2 regions of the Shewanella eurypsychrophilus genome follow, and region 1 is predicted to be linked to the other one. Evidence: riboswitches for the same ligand, from Rfam matches in the RefSeq annotation. Region 1 holds a riboswitch; the other holds the start of a gene.
The links. Region 1 has a riboswitch for thiamine pyrophosphate ahead of thiC (phosphomethylpyrimidine synthase ThiC). Riboswitches for the same ligand answer to the same signal wherever they lie in the genome.
Positions count from the first base shown of each region.

Region 2: it holds a riboswitch for thiamine pyrophosphate, as region 1 does, so the genes downstream of both, FM038_RS09415 (TonB-dependent receptor) here and thiC (phosphomethylpyrimidine synthase ThiC) in region 1, are expected to answer to the same signal.

Region 1 is NZ_CP045503.2:2,584,686-2,592,812, forward strand. Features, by position in the region: gene trhA (PAQR family membrane homeostasis protein TrhA) at 1-59, opposite strand, end outside; gene FM038_RS10905 (hypothetical protein) at 419-1,384, shown strand; TPP riboswitch at 1,561-1,659, shown strand; gene thiC (phosphomethylpyrimidine synthase ThiC) at 1,895-3,847, shown strand; gene thiE (thiamine phosphate synthase) at 3,851-5,425, shown strand; gene FM038_RS10920 (HesA/MoeB/ThiF family protein) at 5,415-6,191, shown strand; gene thiS (sulfur carrier protein ThiS) at 6,206-6,445, shown strand; gene FM038_RS10930 (thiazole synthase) at 6,447-7,211, shown strand; gene thiH (2-iminoacetate synthase ThiH) at 7,230-8,127, shown strand, end outside.
Region 2 is NZ_CP045503.2:2,235,295-2,243,421, forward strand. Features, by position in the region: gene FM038_RS09370 (curli production assembly/transport protein CsgE) at 1-402, shown strand, start outside; gene FM038_RS09375 (curli assembly protein CsgF) at 416-829, shown strand; gene FM038_RS09380 (CsgG/HfaB family protein) at 831-1,679, shown strand; gene FM038_RS09385 (hypothetical protein) at 1,900-2,250, shown strand; gene FM038_RS09390 (hypothetical protein) at 2,257-2,700, shown strand; gene FM038_RS09395 (helix-turn-helix domain-containing protein) at 2,837-3,256, opposite strand; gene hinT (purine nucleoside phosphoramidase) at 3,556-3,912, shown strand; gene FM038_RS09405 (PaaI family thioesterase) at 3,928-4,965, shown strand; gene FM038_RS09410 (YcfL family putative periplasmic lipoprotein) at 5,097-5,486, shown strand; TPP riboswitch at 5,641-5,756, shown strand; gene FM038_RS09415 (TonB-dependent receptor) at 5,854-8,034, shown strand.

The DNA.
Region 1 (8,127 bases):
CCACTCGCGTTAACTGGAGATGAACCTTCTTGCTGAGCGAGGGACTCTTCTACTGCCATATATAACTACTCGATGATATTTTTAAGGAGTTTATCAGCAATACAGAGATAAAACCATAGTTAAGCGTACACGTGTAAGCTTAAATTGTTTGTCAGTGAGCATTCATCAAGCATAACTTTATCTTTTGCCACTGGAGTAAGTTCATTGGGTAATGTTCGACATTTTATATTACTTGAAATGAACTTTATCGACAGTTAACAATCTGAAAAGGTGCATGGGGAATTTAACATTAGCGAAGGAAGATGCTCACTTTCTGGTTTTGCAGGGCAGAGCTGTAATGCTAGTTTGTCTACTCGCTAATACTCCCAAGCGACATCTAGATACCACTTAGCCTATTTTCAAGGGATGAATCTTAGCTGTGCGTTTTGATATAAATAATAAGATATCTACTAACGCTGAATCGAGCCTAATTTGGTTTAATGAGCGTGATAGTGAGATCAATAGTGAGCTTGAGTTTGCGCTCACATCCAGTGATATCGCTACTCTTGTGCTAGCTGAAAGCTATACACACAAATACCTTAATTCTGCTTTGACAGTTGTACTCGTCATCCTTGTTCATCTAACGCTGCTTTTGGCACTCGATTCTGTATGGGAACCGACGGATTTATCTGTGCCGACCACAACGCCTTCTAAGTTAAACGCCTATATCTACTACGAGCTAAAAGAGACAGTAAAAGCGGTACCATTGAGTGGTAAACAGTCAGATAACAAGAGGCCTGTTGAGAGCGAAGATACTGACGAAAAGAAAACGGTAGAAATTGAAAATATTCTCACTCGAGAGAGTTTGCTGACACAGGTGATTCATGTTGATGAGACTAACAATGACGCTGCTGATATGGAGCAGGTAAATATGATAGAAACCGAGCAGCCAGCATGGCTTAATAAAGACAAGGAGAGTGTCCAAGCCCAAGCGTATTTCTCTTCTGATATTATCACTCCGTCGACGGTGTCTATTTCTAGTCTAAATGCTTTGACTCAAGAATATTTTAGCCGAGAAAGAGACGCTCTATTAGGTAAGCTTTCCGTAAATGCAGCAGCTCAGTACACTCAAGTAAAAACATTGAGTGAAATGGACGGTGAGATGATCGAATTAGAATTACCTGTTGAAGATGAATGGCTGACAGCAAAAACACTCGACCATAAGCTGGATCCTAATCGAATCGTCAGGCAAGGAAATACCTGCTACAGAGTGGTCAAAACACCAAACCCGATTAATCCCCATGCGGAAAACTTGGGTTATCCATTTCGCTGTGATGGTGACTCTGTTGCGGCGGCATTAAAACGTGCTATAGCAAAAAGAGTATATAAAAGACCGATAAATTAGTGATCTTAAAGATGAAATAAAATCATCGCAAAATTCATATGTTATATATCTTAGCAATCTACTTATTTTAATTAATATTAATACAAATACTTATAATTGTATTTTGACATGATTTATTTAGACTGGATATATTTACAAATAACTTGTTAATAAGCATATTTTGAGATTATACTGCTGGCATCTTGTCGGAGTGCCTATTGGCTGAGACCGTTTATTCGGGACCCGTTGAACCTGATCAGGTTAAAACCTGCGAAGGAAACAAGCGTGATAATTACTAATGAATGATGTGAATTTCTAAAGCCGTTTAGTCTATTTTTTTTGATGTATAAATGAATATATCGAGTCTGATAGTTAACTTTTGTTAGCTCTGATGCCTCAATGAAAATGATCATCGGCTTAATTAATTTCCTTATAATATTGTGGTTATCTTAGACATTAAGAAGGTTTTCTTGTGTCTGCTATTCAACTCTCCAGGCAAGCAACTTCATTTCAATTAAAGTGAGATTGCTTATGTCAAATCGTCGTGAAACCCGAGCTCAAGCTCAAAAATTTATTGATACTCTAAAGCCGCTGCAGCACCCTAATTCTGAGAAAGTCTATCTTACCGGTAGCCGTGAAGATCTTCGTGTAGGCATGCGTCAAATACTCCAAACAGACACCATGGTCGGTGGTACGGAGTCGGATCCGATTCTGGAGCCCAATGCGCCGCTAAAAGTCTATGACTGTGCGGGACCTTATTCCGATCCTAGTGCCAATATTAACGTCCGAAGCGGATTAGATAAGCTGAGGAATAACTGGATTTTGGAGCGAAACGATACCGAACAGTTAACGGGAGTCAGCTCTGGATTTACTCAACAGAGACTGGCTGACGATGGTCTCGATCATCTTAGATTCGACTCTCTACTTCCTCCTAGAAAAGCCAAACCCGGTCAATGTGTGACTCAGCTTCACTATGCGCGCAAAGGTATCATTACCCCAGAGATGGAATACATTGCGATACGTGAAAATATGGATTTATCCAAGATCACTGACGAAGTGTTGAAGAGAAAAGCGCCGGGTGAAAGTTTTGGGGCATCGATATCTGAGCCCATTACACCTGAGTTTGTTCGCAGTGAAATTGCCAGAGGCCGGGCAATCATTCCTCTCAATATTAACCATCCTGAAGCTGAGCCGATGATCATTGGCCGTAACTTTTTAGTCAAAGTTAATGCCAATATTGGTAATTCAGCTGTGACGTCATCCATCGAAGAGGAAGTTGAAAAACTGGTATGGTCGACTCGATGGGGCGCAGATACCGTGATGGACCTCTCTACGGGGAGATATATCCATGAAACACGCGAATGGATCATTCGAAACTCTCCGGTACCTATTGGTACAGTTCCGATTTATCAGGCCTTGGAGAAGGTGAATGGCGTTGCTGAAGATCTCAACTGGGATGTGTTTAAAGATACTCTGATTGAGCAAGCTGAGCAGGGGGTGGATTACTTCACCATTCATGCCGGTGTTCTGTTGCGCTATGTACCTATGACGGCAAAGCGTCTCACGGGTATTGTTTCACGTGGCGGCTCCATTATGGCTAAGTGGTGTTTATCCCACCATCAAGAGAACTTTTTGTATGAACACTTTAGAGACATATGTCAGCTATGTGCAGAATATGATGTGTCGTTATCTCTTGGTGATGGGATGCGACCAGGATCCATTGCCGATGCAAACGATGAAGCACAATTTGCCGAGCTGGAAACCTTAGGAGAGCTGGTTAAAATCGCATGGGAATATGATGTGCAAACCATCATAGAAGGCCCGGGCCATATTCCAATGAACCTGATTAAAGAGAACATGGATAAGCAGTTGGAAGTGTGTGATGAGGCACCATTTTATACTTTAGGCCCACAAACAACGGATATCGCTCCTGGTTATGACCATTTCACTTCAGGGATCGGCGCGGCGATGATCGCCTGGTATGGTTGCGCAATGCTTTGTTATGTAACCCCTAAAGAGCATCTGGGCCTACCGAACAAAGAAGATGTTAAACAAGGCTTGATTGCTTATAAAATTGCAGCCCACGCTGGTGATGTCGCTAAAGGTCATCCTACTGCACAGATCCGCGACAATGCGCTTTCTAAGGCGCGGTTCGAGTTTCGTTGGGAAGACCAATACAACCTAGGTCTTGACCCTGAAACTGCAAAAGCCTATCACGACGAATCATTACCACAAGAATCTGCAAAAGTTGCACACTTTTGTTCAATGTGTGGTCCGAAATTTTGTTCGATGAAAATCAGTCAAGAAGTGCGTGAATACGCTGCAGCCCTAAAAGTTGAAGTTCAATCTGACCATGATTTTAAAGTTAAAACGGCTACCGATATTGAGACTGGCATGGCAAAAATGTCGGCTGAGTTTAATGCTAAGGGAGCGGCTTTGTACCACGAAGCCAACACTGGTATCGTCGACGAAGTAGAGGGCTAACTCATGACTCATTTAGAGCTGACATCGTCAGCTTTAAAGCCTGTTGTTTGGTCGATAGCAGGCTCTGACAGTGGTGGCGGTGCAGGTATACAGGCAGACCTTGCGACCATGCAAGATCTGCAATGCCATGGCTGCAGTGTGATCTCAACTGTGACGGCACAAAGTTCAGTGGTAGTGAGCTTAGTCGAGGCGGTATCAGATGAGATGTTATTAGCTCAGCTAGACACTCTACTGCAGGATATTCCACCTAAGGCGATAAAAATTGGCTTACTGGCCAATCAAGGCCAAATTAACTTATTAGCCAATTGGCTTGCACTCGACCTTCACGATTACATCAAGAGAGCGGATCTTGATGTGCCGGTTATCTTGGATCCTGTGATGGTTGCAAGCTGTGGAGATAGGTTAGATAGCCAAGATAACGCACTGGATTTTTCTCCATTAAAAGGCTTAATAACACTTATTACCCCAAACGCTGCAGAACTGTCGGCGTTAGTCGGTCAGCCTTTATTTGATAGAGAGCAATACTTATTAGCGGCAAAATCGCTATCACTAAAGCTCAATACCAACGTATTGGCTAAAGGCGGAGACAAAAGTGCAGCTTGGCAGGGCAGGCATGCTCAGGACATATTTGTCTGCATCGATGTTGTTGGTTGTTCTACATTGCATCAAAATCGAGTATTTTCGCTGACAAGTCCAAGAATTGAATCTACGAATAATCACGGTACCGGATGCACCTTGAGTTCTGCGATTGCCAGTGTAATGGCATGGGGGTTTGTATTACATGATGCAATTACTGTAGCTAAAGCTTATGTGAATGCTGGTATCAAGCAAAGCTATGGTATTGGTGCGGGTCCTGGGCCATTAGCCAGGACATCTTGGCCAAAAGAGTTAAGTGAATTTCCAAGAATCGAAAGTTTAGATATAGGTCCATCACTCCCCTCTGATATTAGCTTTAATTCAATTGATGAGCCAATAGGGCTTTACCCTGTGGTGGCTGAAATACCTATGTTAGCCGAGTTATTGCAAGCTGGAGCTAGGACTATCCAGTTGAGGATAAAAGAAGCTAACGACCCTGAGTTAGAGCACAAAATTATCCAAGCCATCGCCTTGAGTCGTGATTATCAAGCAAAATTGTTTATCAACGATCATTGGAAATTGGCTGTTAAGCATGGTGCATATGGGGTGCATTTAGGTCAGGAGGATCTTTATCTCGCCGATCTTAATCAAATATCTGTTGCTGGTCTTGCATTAGGGATCTCGAGTCACAGTTATTTTGAGCTTATTTTAGCGGCGCAAATCCAGCCTTCGTATATCGCTCTTGGGCATATCTTCGAGACGACCACTAAAGTGATGCCATCAGCTCCCCAAGGGATCATTAAGCTCCAACATTATGTGGCACTGTTCAAAGGATACTTTCCATTGGTGGCAATAGGCGGAATTGATGCGGGTAAAATCTCTACAGTGAAGCAAACCGGTGTCGATGATATTGCTGTCGTTAGAGCTATCACAGAAGCGGCTGAACCCGGTGTGGCTTTTAATGAACTCAAGGGTTTGTGGGAGGCAAGTAATGTCAGTTAATGATAATGATTTTATTCGTTTCTCAAGACAAATACTCTTACCCGAAGTGGGTGAAGCTGGCCAGGTGAAATTGCATTTAGCTAAGGTTGTCATCATAGGAGTGGGTGGCCTGGGAACCTTAGTGGCTGAATATCTTGCGGCTGCGGGTATTGGAAAAATCACTTTAGTCGATCATGACAGGGTTGAGTTATCCAATTTACCGAGACAGCTGCTGTTTTCAGAAGATGATATTAACCAGAATAAAGCTCAAGTAACTGGTCTAAAATTGGCAAACCGAGACAAAAGCTGCGAACTCTTAGCGATAACGGACAAGTTCTCAGTCGATAACGGTGAAGACATCCTGGCAGGTTGCGATCTTGTATTTGATTGCACGGATGATTTTAACACTCGTCAAGCCATTAACTTAGCGTGTCTTAACCATGCGATCCCGCTGATATCAGCCTCTGTTGCCAATTTTTCAGGTCAATTGCTGGTGGTTGATCAAGTGTCATCCCCAGATTCTGGCTGCTACGCCTGTTTATTTCCAAGTGAGTTAATTGTCTCACAGTCTTGTCAGACAGTGGGGATTCTCGGGCCTATGGTTGGCGTGATGGCTTCGATGCAGGCATTAAATGGGATGAATTTTTTACTTGGCGTCAATGGTCCCTTGGGCAAGTTACTGAGATTTGATGGCCGAGAGATGAAATGGCGTGAGGCGCAGCTTAATCGAGATCATAATTGTCCATCCTGTGGGCAAACTTCAGCTCAGTCACAAGCGAATTTATAGGGGAGGATCCTGTGATGGATACTAGTAATAAAAATGAACCAGTGAGCAAAATCATCCGTGTAACTATTAATGACGAAGTGATGAATGTGCCCAGTGCAATGAACATTCAAGGCTTGATTGACCTGCAGGAGCTTGCTGTTAACTCGGTAGCTTTAGTCTGTAATGGACAAGTCGTCCCTAAGTCGCAATGGCAGGCTAGGTTATGCAATAAAGACGACAGGTTTGAGATTTTTTCTGTTGTAGCAGGAGGGTAAGATGTTAAAAATAGCGGATCATCAATTTCATTCTCGTTTGTTTACTGGTACAGGTAAGTTTTCTACTGCAGATACCATGTTAGCGGCGATCAAGGCGTCAGAATCTCAATTGGTGACATTAGCCATGAAAAGACTCGATCTTAAAACGGGTAACGACGACATATTACAACCCTTATTAGAGAGCGGGGTTAAATTGCTGCCTAATACCTCAGGGGCTAGAAATGCTGATGAAGCGGTTTTTGCCGCTGAGCTTGCGCGTGAAGTGCTCGGGACAGACTGGGTCAAATTAGAAATTCATCCGGATCCTAAGTATTTGATGCCAGATCCAATTGAAACCTTAGAAGCCGCTAAGCGCCTCTGTGATAAAGGCTTCATTGTTTTGCCATATATTCATGCCGATCCAGTGCTTTGTCGACGACTTGAAGAAGTGGGCTGTGCGGCAGTGATGCCTCTAGGCAGCCCAATCGGTTCTAATCAAGGTTTAGCGACAGAAACCTTTTTGAAAATTATTATCGAACAGGCGCGGGTGCCAGTCATCATAGATGCGGGGATCGGTGCACCCTCACAGGCCACTTTTGCGATGGAGCTGGGGGCTGATGCTGTGCTGGTGAATACTGCTATTGCCAGTAGTAATGACCCCGAAGCGATGGGGAGATGCTTTGCTCAAGCGGTGCAAACGGGTCGTGATGCCTATCTAGCAGGCTTAGGGCATGTATCCACTAAGGCGAATGAAACGAGTCCATTAACGGGGTTTCTTAATGATTAATCAATGGGCTAAATCCTCATGAGCTTTCAATCTTATTTACAGACTCTGTCGCGAGAAAAACTCAAGTTGGCACTTTATTCAACCACTGAAAAAGACGTTGAAAGGGCATTAAATTCACCTTGTGGCGATCTTAACAGTTTACTGGCGTTATTATCCCCAGCAGCTGAACCCTATATTGAACAGATGGCACAGCGCTCATCTCAGCTAACTCGGCAGAGATTTGGCGCCAATATAGGTATGTATTTACCTTTATACCTGTCAAACCTTTGTGCTAATGAATGTGATTATTGTGGTTTTAGCATGAGTAACCGACTCAAACGTAAAACCTTAGATTCAGTAGAGCTAGATGCTGAAATGAAAGTCGTTAAGTCTCTCGGTTATGATTCAATTTTATTAGTCTCTGGTGAGCACGAAACTAAGGTAGGTATAGACTATTTTAAACGAGTTTTACCGCAAGTGAAAAAGCAGTTCAGTTATGTTGCGATGGAAGTACAGCCTCTAGAGGAGCAAGACTATCGAGACTTAGCTGGGATTGGACTCGATGCTGTTATGATTTATCAAGAAACCTATAATCCGCAAACCTATGCGCAACATCATACTAGGGGGAAAAAAAGCGATTATTCATATCGGTTAGAGACCCCAGAGAGAGTCGCTAAAGCCGGTGTTGATAAAATTGGGCTCGGCGTTCTCTTAGGTCTTGATGATTGGCGGCTAGATGCACTCTTGTTAGGCCATCATCTCGATTACCTTGAGAAAAAGTATTGGCGGACACGTTACAGTGTCTCTCTGCCTAGGTTAAGACCTTGCACTGGTGGGATCACGCCGAAAGTTGAGTTAACAGATAAAGGGCTAGTTCAATTAATATGTGCTTTTAGGCTGTTTAATCAGCAATTAGACATCAGTTTATCAACCAGAG
Region 2 (8,127 bases), 350 kb from region 1:
GAAATCAAAGCAAAGCAGGCATTAGAGGCTCAGAGTATTAGTGATGCTGTACCACGTCATGAAACAGATATGGTCGATGGTCTGATTTTAAACCGAGCGATGACACGCTTCGGCCACCGATTTTATCGAGAATTTGTCGCAGCTTATCGTGACATCAATGGTGAAACCGATCATGCGGGCCTTACCATTGAAGAGAAAGCGACCGCAAGAAGCGGCAGTATCATCACTATTTATAATAATCGCAGAAAAGTATTTATCACTGCCGTTTCGCCAGCGAGTCGTAATATCGATGAGCAAGCGGCGGCGGCGGCGTCAAGGATAAATTATATCCTTAAGCAGAATAAGAAACAGGCAAGCTGGACACAGTTTTTAAATCCAGATCTTGCAGCTGATGAATTTTAGACAGGGAAAGCAGATGAAAAAGTTACTATTAGTGGCATGGGGCTTAGGGAGTTTACTCAGTGGCTCTGTTAATGCGACACAGCTTATCTATACTCCGGTGAATCCAAACTTTGGCGGAAGTTACCTTAACGGTTCATATTTATTGGCCAATGCTTCGGCGCAAAACGATCATAAGAGTGGTGGCTCTGGCTATGTAGCACCGACTGCATTAGAGCGAATGGCGAGCTCGCTTGAGTCACGTTTAATCAGCCAGCTATTTAATGATGCCACTAATGGTCAGGAAGGTTATCTTAAAACTACCGACTTTGAGATCAATGTGGTCAATGAAGATGGTGTCTTGCTAGTGCACATTACCGACATAGTGACAGGTGAGACCACCGTCATTGAAGTCGGCGGTGTGATCGATGAAAGCGGGATAGGTGGATAAGATGAAAAAGTTACTCATTACTAGCCTGCTTATTTTACTTACTGCTTGTTCTTCAACCAGTGAATTCGAGCATATCGAACCCGCTTCAAGCTTAATGCCGAAGAGCGGCAGTTATTATGATTTGATTGGCTTACCTGCGCCTCAAGGCAGTATTGTCGCAGCAGTGTATGATTTTCGCGATCAAACTGGACAATATAAGCCGATCCCGTCGAGTAACTTCTCGACAGCGGTCCCACAAAGTGGCACAGCCTTTCTAGCACAAGCGCTTAATGATTCTGCCTGGTTTGTTCCTGTAGAGCGTGAAGGTTTACAAAACCTGTTAACCGAGCGAAAAATTATTCGTGCAGGATTAAAGGGAGAAGCGGGCAATCTACCTCAATTGAATTCAGCGCAAATACTGATGGAAGGTGGCATTGTCGCTTATGATACCAATATCAAAACTGGTGGGGCGGGTGCACGCTATTTAGGGATTGGGGTTAATTCTCAATTTAGAGTCGATACCGTTACTGTAAACTTACGTGCAGTCGATATCCGAACCGGTAGAGTGCTCAGTAGTGTGACCACGACTAAATCAATCTTGTCTAAAGAGCTATCGGCTGGTGTGTTTAAATTTATCGATGCCCAAGACTTGCTGGAGTCAGAGCTTGGTTACACCTCGAATGAGCCGGTGAGCATCTGTGTTGTGCAAGCAATAGAAAGTGCCGTGGTGCATATGATTGCCGATGGGATCTGGAAGCGTGCATGGAATTTGGGCAGTCCTGATACGGGACTTAAAAATACGGTACTGCAAAAGTATTGGCTTGAAGCGCATTCTGAAGCTAGGGTCAGTGAGCGAATTAAGCAGGGATAGTGTGTTCACCCTTTTAATAAAGGCGCCTGCGGGCGCTTTTTTTATACGCTTTTTATATGAGATGTTTAGATAATTATACGCGCAGGCCAAAAAACGGTAGTGAAGATGACCATTTGTTAATCTGGATTTACATAGTGGCTAGTCATGTGTATACTCTCGTGTGTTTATTGTTCAGTGTAAAAATCACACGCTGAGCTACATATCGAGTTAAGAGGTTATTATGTTCAAGGTTAATACATTAGTTGCTGTTATTGCATTCACTTTTCTTGGACTTGCTTCCACACCGGCCGCAGCTGCAACCGTAGGCTGTGAACGTGCTGGTGGTGTTAAGTGTCAGAAAGTGGGTTACAAGCGTGTAGTTAGAGCACCTGTTGTGGTTGTTCCTAGACATCATCATCATTACAACGCCTTCCGTTCACCGGTACTGACTGCTTTGGGAATTGCGATTATATTGGATGCTGCCGGTAATGCTGTGACTGAAAAAGGCCAGCAAGTGGTTGTATTAGGTGAAGGAAGTGAAGTTAAGAACGTCTATGAAAAAGATGGCGTTGTATATTTAATCAAGGCGTAATTAGCCATGGAAACAAAGGTTAGGGATTTTTCCCGTGTCATTGGTCATCTCGATATTGTGCTGACCATTTTGTTGGCATTACTCACCATAGGTGGTGGGCTTAAACTGCTCTTGAGTTTTGAATTTCATAATTCAATCTGGGCAGTTATTGGCTTGTTGGTGATGGCTTTTAGTCTCTATATCGTTAAAGTCTTACTTATTGGCATTGCAAATACCTTACTGTTGATCGCTCAGAACAGCGTAGAGGCAGCTTGTAAAACATCGAGTCGTAGAGATGTGCTAGATAATACTACAGTGGGGCTAAATGTTATCAAGGTTCGCAGTTTTGGATTATGTTCTTACTGTGATGAGTTTGAGACGAAAAATACCTTAGCTGGCCGCTATATTTGCTCAGAATGTCAGCGAGTTATCATTAAGCTCAATAGAGCTGAGATCTCATCAGTTTCTTAAACAGGTGAAAAGGGAAGCTAAGCTTATTCGGTTAACACCCCCCTCTATCAACAATTTGAAACTAGCAACAATCTGAAAGTGAAACCTCGTTAGTGATCTGATTTACGAAAGGAGACGAGGCTTATTTTCTGCTGGCTTATGTATTTTTCGCTTTAGTTCTTTCCGCATGCAAGAAAGCAAAACCTTGCTTTAAGAAAGAGAATTGTTCTACCTCTGGTAAGGCCTCAACACATTTCAGCATATTTCCAAATGCAGAATCTATCATCAGACGATCAGATAACTTCAAATAATCATATACCACAGGTCTGAGTACGACAGTAAAGTCAGCTGTTAGCTCTTTATATCTCTGCTCTTCAATGGCCGTGGTACTTTGTACGAGTTCACGCATACATAAAGCAGCAAGTAGTGAATTTTTATCACTAAAAGACTGGTATTGAGCCGCTCTAGAGTAGCCAGCTTTTTTATGTACATCTGACATGTTTAACGCAATCATGCCTTTTTCTCGAATGAGTTCAGTTGCAGCGTCTAGTAAAGCTGTCTCTTTGTTTGTCAGCATTAGATACATTCCCTTATAAATTTATCAGTATTTAAAAGGGTTTGCTTGCTGATGTCAATTGGTTTGTATATACATATGTGTAATTTGTTACCTTGGTGTGTTTATGGTTGGTTTTTGGTTTGTAACTCTCGGCTGAAACTTTGCAGTTGTATTTTGTTTGTTGCCTTTTACTTCTATAATTAAATTGAAAATTAACGCTTACTTTTTAGTCTGTTACTTCTACTCTTAAGCTTGATACCATCACAAGTTATCGATTTATGCGTATACTGTGGCAACCCTAATGATAAGAGGACAGTCAAATGGCTGAAGAAACCATATTTAGCAAGATCATTCGACGTGAAATTCCCGCAGAAATCTTATTTCAAGATGATCTAGTGACAGCATTTAGAGACATAGATCCCAAGGCGCCAACGCATATCTTAATCATCCCTAATCATCTTATTCCTACAGCAAACGATGTTAAATCGTCTGATGAAAAAGCCTTAGGTCGCATGGTGACTGTCGCTGCAAAGTTGGCAGCAGAGGCGGGGATTGCAGAAGACGGTTACCGTATCATCATGAACTGTAATAAGCATGGTGGCCAAGAGGTGTTCCATATTCATATGCACTTGCTCGGTGGCTGCTCTTTAGGCCCTATGTTGAACCTTAACAGATAGAATGAGCGGTTAGTCATGCAGGTTAATTCAGATTTTTTCCCTTTGACACAAATTGCGACACGTTTTGTCGAACAGCTTGTTCAATGTCGCCGATTAAAACTCAAAGTACATGAGGCCAGTGAGCATCATGTGCTTATAGAGTTGCCTTACAGTACCGAATTAATCGGTTATCCTGATACTGGGGTTATTCATGGTGGTGTGATCACCACTTTAATGGACACAGCCAGTGGAAGTGCCGTTGTCTGCGCTATTTACGATGAATACAAGTCGTTAGAACTATCGCCGACATTAGACCTTAGGGTCGACTACATGAAGCCTGCAGAGCCTAACAAGCCTGTTTATGGTTTTGCAGAGTGTTATAAAATCTCATCGAGTGTTTCTTTTACCCGAGCCATTGCTTATCAAGATTCGATTGATGATCCCATTGCCCATGCGGTAGGCTCTTTTATGCGCATAAGCCCAGAGATGATTGGTGATGATTTTCGCCAGGCGCTATTAGGTCAGCAAAAAACAGCAGCTGAGCCCATTGCAGAAGAAAGTACTATCCGAGAAACACCATTAGCCAAATCTATCGCCCCAGATAGACAAGCGTTAGATGTTAAACAGCTCGATGGTAAAGAGTTAGACGTAAAGGAAATGGTAAAGAAGGCCACCGAGTTGAATGATTTTGGCCATCTTTTAGGGCATGTTCCTTACACTAACTTTATTGGCATGAGTGTTGAGCGTTTCGGTGACGAATTGGTATTCAGGCTGCCAGCAAAAGATGACAATATTGGCAACCCGATATTGCCCGCCATTCATGGTGGTGTGATTGCTGGATTTATGGAAATGTCTGCTATTGTGCAACTCATGGTGTTTATGAATACATCGAAAGTCCCCAAAGTCGTCGACTTTTCCATTGACTACTTGAGGGCGGGTTACCATAAAGATACGTTTGCCGAATGTAAAATCACCCGCCAAGGACGACGAGTTGCCAATGTGAGCATTAATTGCTGGCAAACCAGTCGTAAAAAACTGATTGCTACGGCAAGGGCGCATTTCTTGATTGATTAATCTAGAAAATAAGCAAGATTTTACTTTCTCTTTGTGGTTAAGTGAGTTCTGGTTTACGTTAAGCTGATATAAAATATACTGGCTCTGTGTTAGGCCGTGATAAACATGTATGAATAGTTTGGAGCGATAAGATGAAGAAATTACTGTTGGCTTTTGTGTCAGTCATGGTTATCACCGCATGTGCACAACATACTGCCGGTGTGATGGCCAGTTCAACGGGGGAGATCCGTGTTGATAATAGCAGCTTTGCGAGTAAGGTTGGCGTTGACCAGCTTAAAGCACGTCAGCAAGGCGATCTGCTACAGGGTGCTGGCGTTATCATGAGTAAGGTATCTACTGACTTAAGGCTTCAGTATAAATTTACTTGGTATGATATCAATGGCTATACACTAGAAGATGATGGCAGCTCTTGGAAGTCATTGAAGCTACATGGTATGCAGCGCATGCAAGTTACCGCAGCAGCACCAAATGCCAATGCCGTTCGCTATGAAATTTATGTGAGAAAAGCCTTTTCTAATTAGTCGGTAACGGCTTATTTCGATGCTTCACCCTAGTTACTCAAGCTATTATTTAATTAAAACGTCAGCCAAGCTGACGTTTTTTTGATCCAAGTACTGTAAATTGCCCATTTGGTGACATATCTTTGTCAACAATTTGTATGATTCATGTATAATCCCGTTTGCCAAGGGGTGAGGCAGTCACATTATTTGACTGTTTCTGAGATGTCATATGACAAACCCTTTGAACCTGATCCGGCTTATACCGGCGTAGGAATGGGCCAATAGGTTTGATGTATTCGTGATGTTCTTATAGAGCATCTGTAGTCGACCACGATTATCCTTTCTCGCTTTTCCAGTTGCCGGATCTCAAAATATAATTTGGGGTCCTATGTATACATTTAAATTTTTATCTTTTGATTCTAGCCTCTTAAAAAGAGTCTCTCCGGTAGCGTTAGCAGTATCTAGCGTATTGGCGAGTAATTTTGCACTGGCTGCAGAACAACCTGAAACGTTAGCCAGCTCCGATGAGATGGAAGTCATTGTGGTGACGTCTGATTTTCGCGGTTCTAGCTTAGACAAGATGCCATCAAGCATTACGGTTATCGATCAGCAGCAAATTGAAGATGAAGGTGCACAACATTTCGAAGATGTGCTTAATTCTATCGCTAACTTTAACTGGTCGGGTGGTAGTTCTCGTCCTAAATACTTCCAAATTCGTGGTGTCGGTGAGCAGGAAGAATATCAAGGCGCCCCCAATTCATCTGTCGGCTACATCATAGATGATATCGATATGTCAGGTCTTGGCATGGTATCGAGCATGTATGACCTACAACAAGTTGAAGTGCTGCGTGGCCCTCAAGGCACACGTTATGGCGCCAATGCGTTGGCTGGCTTGATTTACCTTAAGAGTAACGACCCTACCGATGAATTTGAACATGGTGCAGAAGTCTCAGTAGGTGATGATAATCTCACTACGTTCAGTGGTTTTAGCTCTGGACCTCTGACGGATTCAGGAAAGTTACTCTACCGAGTGTCACTGCAGCAACATCAGCAAAATGGTTATCAAAATAACCTTTATCTTGAACGTGACGATACCAATGCCCGGGATGAGTTTACCGGCCGGGCGAAATTGCGTTGGTATGCCACAGATGATTTACAGATAGATTTGACCCTGCTTCATGCTGACTATGATAATGGCTATGATGTGTGGACCTTAGATAATAATGGTGAGAATACCCTAACAGACGCGCCAGGCGTCGATAAGCAGCGCACCACAGGTAGCTCGCTTAAGTTTACCTATTCAGGTGCCGAGCAGTTCGAACTCGTTTCTTTAACATCATATGCTAACTCTCAGACTCACTATAATTATGATGGTGATTGGGCAAACCCTGATTACTGGGGCGGACTGGATTGTGGCGGTGAGCCTTGCCAATTCGATTATACCTGGGATAAAGAAGGGGAGCGAAATACCATTAGCCAAGAGTTTAGACTCAGCTCAACTGAAGCTGGACGTATCTTTTCTGGTAGCACAGATTGGTTACTGGGTGTTTATGGTATGCGCTTAACTGAAGACAACGACACAGTTGAAGATTATAACGGCTGGTTAGACACGCTTGCTGCCGAATATGAAGCGAATAATACTGCCGTATTTGGCCAATTAGATTCAGATCTCGGTGCGGGTTATGCCTTGTCCTTCGGTCTGAGAGTCGAACGACGTGACAGCGATTACAGTGACAGTGCCGGTGATGAGTTTAGTCCTGGTGAGACCATGTGGGGCGGGCATATTGCCTTGAGTAAGTCGTTAAGTGACAGTCATGAAACTTATGCACGAATCGCTAGAGGTTATAAGGCGGGTGGTTTCAATATGTCATTGCCAGCTGAGCTGTCAGACAAGAAAGAGTATGATACCGAAACTTTATATAACTATGAAATAGGCCTTAAATCTATTTGGCTTGATGGTGATGCCAGTACGAATTTTTCATTATTTTATATGGACAGACGTGATCAGCAAGTTTCAGCATCACTTCAGAACCCTGAAGAACCGCAAAAGTTTATCCTCTTCACTGAAAATGCAGGCAGTTCACATAATTATGGTGCCGAACTTGATGCCAATTGGTATGCAACATCGGATCTTACATTTTATGCCAGCCTAGGTTGGCTAGAAACTGCATATGGTGATTATGCTTATCAAGATAAGTATGGTGGAACGGTGGATCTGACTGGTCGCGAACTGGCTCATTCACCAAACTTTACTTACAGTGCAGGGGCGACTTATCGCACCGACTCTGGTTGGTTCGCTAACTTGACCACCAGTGGTAAGAGTGATTTTTATTATTCAGACAGTAACGAGTCTAAGTCTGAAGCTTATATCATCTTCAATGCCCGTGTCGGTTATGAAACCGATATATGGTCTGCTTACCTTTGGGGTAAGAACTTATCTGATGAACAATACGGTACCCGAGGTTTTTACTTTGGCAACGAGCCAGATCAAGACTGGGCAGACAAGCAATATATACGCTACGGTGATCCGCGCCAGCTAGGGCTGACCGTAAACGTCAAGTTTATGTAACTCAATACTCAGCTATTGCCATTTATAATCAATTTTTTGTCGAGAGTGCTCATTTATGCTTATAAACTCCGCGCACTCTCTTCAAACTTGATT